Paraglaciecola sp. L3A3: one gene and its partner. Each later gene encodes a partner of the first gene's protein in a complex. Links are inferred from orthologs where the notes say so. Each region holds a gene or a part of one and is shown on either strand. Other genes may lie near its edges.

The links.
Region 2: the proteins of hfq (region 1) and GQR87_RS02605 are in contact, whole or in part, in a crystal structure (PDB 3VU3), measured with the Escherichia coli proteins. The link is inferred for Paraglaciecola sp. L3A3 from one-to-one orthologs.

Annotation. Positions count from the first base shown.
Region 1 is NZ_CP047023.1:414,313-417,089, reverse strand. The notes cover bases 13-2,777. They hold hfq (RNA chaperone Hfq), read right to left. Parts: upstream 1,636-2,777; coding sequence 1,390-1,635; downstream 13-1,389. Other genes in these bases: mutL (DNA mismatch repair endonuclease MutL), read right to left, coding at 2,660-2,777; miaA (tRNA (adenosine(37)-N6)-dimethylallyltransferase MiaA), read right to left, coding at 1,714-2,649; hflX (ribosome rescue GTPase HflX), read right to left, coding at 80-1,366. UniProt on the Escherichia coli protein: RNA chaperone that binds small regulatory RNA (sRNAs) and mRNAs to facilitate mRNA translational regulation in response to envelope stress, environmental stress and changes in metabolite concentrations.
Region 2 is NZ_CP047023.1:616,640-619,627, forward strand. The notes cover bases 102-2,988. They hold GQR87_RS02605 (catalase), read left to right. Parts: upstream 102-728; coding sequence 729-2,249; downstream 2,250-2,988. Other genes in these bases: GQR87_RS02600 (sigma-54-dependent Fis family transcriptional regulator), read left to right, coding at 102-560; GQR87_RS02610 (DUF6491 family protein), read left to right, coding at 2,360-2,830; GQR87_RS02615 (hypothetical protein), read left to right, coding at 2,891-2,988. In the rest of the region: more of GQR87_RS02600, read left to right, coding at 1-101.

The DNA of each region.
Region 1 (2,777 bases):
ACTCTCCAACTAGTTAATTCAATAAGTTTATAAATGTTGTAATTGTTAGCCTGTTATTTTTAACAAACTAATAAATTTATTATTTGACTATATAAGACTCTAAATTTTCATCGACTCTTTTAATTAATCTAAGCCAGTCGCTTTCTTCCATGCGTACATCCACCAGCCAATTTCCTTGTTCAGAATAACTTTCTGAAGCAATACAATTCATCTCAAAAAATACCCCTCTTAAATTACCTTTATTGGGGGGAATAGATAGACTATGTTGTACCATATTTTCAGAAAGACACTCAGTTATCGCAATCAGCAATAAATCGATACCGACCCCTTGCTGTGCCGACAACCAAACTCTTATTGGTACACCTTCTTCATTTCTATCTATTTTTGCTTCGACACCTTCCATTCTATCGATTTTATTGCATACCACCAATTGCTGAATATCATCAGCTTCAATTTCTTCTAAAACATCATTTACTTGATCAATATTCTCTCTAAATTGGTCATCAGAATAGTCAACCACATGCAATAACAAGTTAGCTTGCTGCGTTTCTTGCAAGGTTGCTTTAAAAGCTGCAATTAGATCATGGGGGAGATGTCGAATAAAACCAACCGTATCAGCAAGAATTGCTGAACCCACATCTTGTAACTGAATTTTTCTAAGTGTTGGATCTAAGGTTGCAAACAGCTGGTCAGCCGCATAAACAGCTGCATTAGTCATTTCGTTAAATAATGTCGACTTGCCTGCGTTAGTATATCCAACTAATGAAACCGTTGGAATTTCTGCACGAATTCTTGCTCGACGACCTTGCTCACGCTGTTTCTGAACTTTTACTAAACGACCTTGAATTGACTTAACCCTTGCCCTTAATAATCGTCGGTCAGTTTCAAGTTGACTTTCACCTGGGCCACGTAACCCTATGCCACCTTTTTGTTTATCTAGGTGAGTCCAGCCTCGAATTAACCGCGTACTGATATGCCGAAGTTGTGCTAGTTCGACTTGTAACTTACCTTCGTGAGTACGGGCGCGCTGGGAAAAAATATCCAAAATAAGCCCAGTACGATCAAGTACTCGACATTGACATAATTGTTCTAGATTACGTTCTTGAGAAGGGGATAAACTATGGTTAAATATAACCACGTCTGCTTGCAGAGTTCGCACTGCATTAGCAATTTCTTCAGCTTTACCACTACCAACAAAATAACGAGGATGAGGCGCTTGACGGGATCCAGTCACAACATCAATTGCATTTACACCAGCAGAAGACACCAATAACTGTAGTTCTAATAAATCTTCTTTGCTATTTTCATCGGCAAATTCTACATGTACTAAAACAGCTTGCTCACCTGCTTCATAACGGTCAAACAAGCCGTTCTCCTATACCTATCAAATTAACCTTCGTCTGAATCAGCTTGACCTGTACTAGGCATTGGGATTGCGCGAGAAGGTACTACTGTAGATATTGCATGTTTATAAACCATTTGGCTTACAGTATTTTTGAGTAAAATAACAAATTGATCAAATGATTCAACTTGACCCTGTAGCTTGATTCCATTAACTAGATAAATGGATACGGGAATACGCTCTTTCCGCAATGCATTTAGGAACGGGTCTTGTAGGGATTGCCCTTTAGCCATGATCTATCCTTTTCTTTTTATTATGAAATTTACTGCAAATTCGATTATACAGTAAAACATTTAGCTGTATAGACTCGACTATAGTCGAATTCCGCTTAGTTGTATTACTTTTGACAAATTGTCGTTACAAAACGTGTCTAGAGTGTAAATATTTTCCCAACTACGTAGCCATGTTAATTGTCTTTTAGCCAACTGTCGAGTAGCAGCAAGCGACTTATTACGCATTTCAATAAAATCGTATTCATTATCTAAGTACTGCCACATTTGACGGTAACCTACACAACGCATAGAAGGTAAGTTTAAATGTAAATCGGGGCGCTGTTTTAATTTTTCAACCTCAAGTTGAAAACCTGCATCAATCATCAACTGAAATCGTTGAGCAATTCTGTCATGCAGCACAGCTCGATCTTGTGGGGCAATGCTAAACTGTTTTATTTCGTAGGGTATCGGCGCTGATTTAGTCGCCATCAACTCAGTCATAGATCGAGCCGTTAAACGGTAAACTTCCAATGCTCTGGTTAACCTTTGTGGATCATTAGGATGAATACGTTCTGCTGATATAGGATCCACTTCGGCCAATTGCCTATGTAATTCGTGCCAACCAAGTTCGCCGGCTTGTTGCTCAATGACTTGGCGTATAGCAGCATCCGATTCAGGCAAGGGGGACAAACCATCAAGTAAAGATTTGTAGTACATCATAGTGCCACCCACTAATAATGGAATATTTCCCCGTGCTGTGATTTCTTGCATTGCCTGCAAAGCATCACGTCTAAATTCAGCTACAGAATAACTTTCTGCAGGATCTAAAATATCGATTAACCTGTGAGGGGCTCTTTTTAATTCAGCGTCACTCGGTTTGGCCGTGCCAATATCCATGCCTTTGTAGATCAATGCAGAATCTACACTAATAATTTCGCAGGGAAACCTTTCACACAACTGGATGGCTAATTCAGTTTTACCCGATGCAGTAGGCCCCATTAAAAACAAGGCCTGAGGCAGTTGTATCTTTTGCATTTCGCTAACACTACTCATAGTTAGATAACAATTCAGTTAAGGGGATAGGTTTAGCGTACTGTTTTATCTGCTCAGCAAAATCGCCAGTTTGGTTGAAAAACTGCAACCATAAAGCCTGCAATTGAGCA
Region 2 (2,988 bases), 200 kb from region 1 along the record:
AAACTGGACATTATCGAAGAGTAGGTAGTGTTGAAAAACAAAAAGCGAATTTTAGGCTGGTTTGCGCAAGTCATAAAAATTTAGAAAAAATGGTTGATCAAGGTGAATTTAGAGAAGATTTATATTATCGAATCGATGCTTTTCCCATTCGTTTACCCACGCTAAAAGAAAGGCAAGCTGATATTCCACTATTAGCTGAACATCTATTATTAAAAAGCGAATTTGCATCGAAAAAATTTACCGACGAGGCGCTAAATCTATTATCCCGTTATCATTTTCCAGGCAATGTACGTGAACTTAAAAACATAGTGCAAAGAAGTGCCTTATTAAGTGATGATGAATGGATAACCACTGAGCACTTACCTGAAAAAATCCTAGCTTTAAATACGCCACAGGATCACTCTGATAATCTTATCTCTAACGAAAAACAATACATCATTAAATTACTGACTGAATATGGAAATCAACCTAAAGTTATCGCTGAGCATTTAGAAATCAGTGTGAGAACCTTATATAGAAAACTACAAAAACATCAGCTCAATACGCAAGATTTTAATTAGAAATGGTGTTTATTTTATATTTGAACTTTCATTCAAGGTATTTCTTACGATAATTAATTAGCTAACTTTTTTTGAGTAATAATATTCACCCTATACTCTATAATTCAAAAGGAGTAGTGTTTAATCAATCATGCCTAAATGTGTTAATTCTTAAATAGGAGAAATTTAATGAGTGATAAAAAATGTCCATATGAAGCAAGCAAATTAACCATGAATAACGGCGCACCTGTTGCTGATAATCAAAATAGTATGACAGCAGGTAAGCGAGGACCTCTGTTGGCGCAAGATGTTTGGTTAAACGAAAAACTAGCTAATTTTGTACGTGAAGTTATTCCTGAACGTCGAATGCATGCTAAAGGTTCTGGTGCCTTTGGTACATTTACTGTGACCCATGATATTAGTCAATATACTTGTGCCAATATTTTTAGTGAAGTAGGTAAAAAGACCGAAATGTTTGCTCGTTTCAGTACGGTAGCTGGTGAGCGTGGTGCGGCTGATGCAGAACGAGACATTCGTGGATTTGCTTTGAAATTTTATACCGAGCAAGGTATTTGGGATTTAGTGGGAAATAACACACCTGTATTCTTTATTCGGGATGCCCTTAAATTTCCTGATTTAAACAAAGCCGTTAAGCGTGATCCACGCACTAATATGCGTTCAGCAACTAATAATTGGGATTATTGGACACTATTGCCAGAGGCTTTACATCAAGTCACAGTGGTGATGAGTGATCGTGGGATCCCTGCTTCTTTTAGACACATGCATGGCTTTGGCTCTCATACTTATAGTTTTTGGAATGACAACGATGAACGATTTTGGGTGAAATTCCATTTTCGTACTCAACAAGGTATTAAAAATTTAACCGATGCTGAAGCGGCAGAAGTGGTTGCTATGGATCGTGAAAGCAATCAAAAAGATTTATATGAAAGTATTGAAAATGGTGATTTTCCTAAGTGGAAATTATTTGTACAAATCATGCCAGAAATTGAAGCTGAAAAAGTACCTTACCACCCATTTGATTTAACCAAAGTGTGGCCAAAAGGGGATTATCCACTGATAGAAGTCGGTGAATTTGAACTGAATAAAAATCCTGAAAATTACTTTGCTGATGTAGAGCAGGCGGCTTTTGCTCCAAGTAATTTAGTTCCAGGTATCAGTGTCTCGCCAGATAGAATGTTACAGGCTCGTTTAATCAACTACACAGATGCACAGCGTTATCGTGTTGGCGTTAATCATACTCAGGTACCTGTGAATAAGCCACGTTGCCCGGTCAATAGTAATGCCCGTGATGGTGAAGGACGGGTTGATGGCAACTACGGCGGTAAACCGCATTATGAGCCAAATAGTTTTGCACAGTGGCAAGAACAATCACAATTTGCTGAGCCTCCTCTAAAAATTAATGGTGAAGCTAAGCATTATGATTTCCGTGAAGATGATAGTGACTATTTCAGCCAACCACGTGCCCTGTTTAACTTGATGAGTGATGAGCAAAAACAAGCATTGTTTGATAACACAGCTGGACAAATTGGTGGGGCGTTAGATTTTATTCAATATCGTCATATTCGTAACTGCTATCAATGCGACCCTGCATACGGCGAAGGTATTGCCAAAGCGCTTGGTGTAACCGTTGAAGATGCTATTAAAGCACGTGAAACTGATCCTGCTAGAGATTTACCTGGTTGTTTATAAAACTGTAGAAAGCCTATAGATTTGGGACTTGCCTCATTATCTATAGGTTTATTGTATGCTTATAGGGAGCCCTCATTTTATAATTGAATTAGTTTCTTCGGAGTAAAAGCGTGAATATATTTAAATTTTCTACAGTAGTAATTGCATTTTTCAGTCTGGTTTCCTGTTCAAGCTTATATGTTGATCTGCCTAATTATGATGAATTATTAAAAACTGAAACCACCCAAGACGGCAGGGCTTGTGTGCGACAAAATGATATTCGTGGTTATGGCACCTTAGATGATGACGTTATTAGTGTCAGTGTCAGTCCCAGAAATCAATACTATTTAATCACCACTTTGTTTCGCTGTGATTCTTTATTAACAAGCTTTGCCGCAGGTTTTAAAGGAAATTTTTCAGAATTATGTGGTGGTGGCCGCGATAAAATTTTAACCTCTGATGAATCTTGTCCCATCAAAAGTATTTTTGAATTTGAGTCACGAGAAGATGCGTTTGCTACTTTCGAAAAGGCCAAAACTATTCGTCAGGATTTGAGAAAAGAAGCCGAAGAACAGACTGCTAAAAATAAAACTACTGAGTAAGTTAATTAGCTAACAGGTGTGATTCTTATAAATTGTACTAAATACATGGAAGTTTGAAAGATGAAAAAAAACTTAATAGATAGTATAAATATGGCTATTGGCATAACCATTGGTACAGGTTTGTATCATTGGATTATGAATACAGAGTCTGAATATGA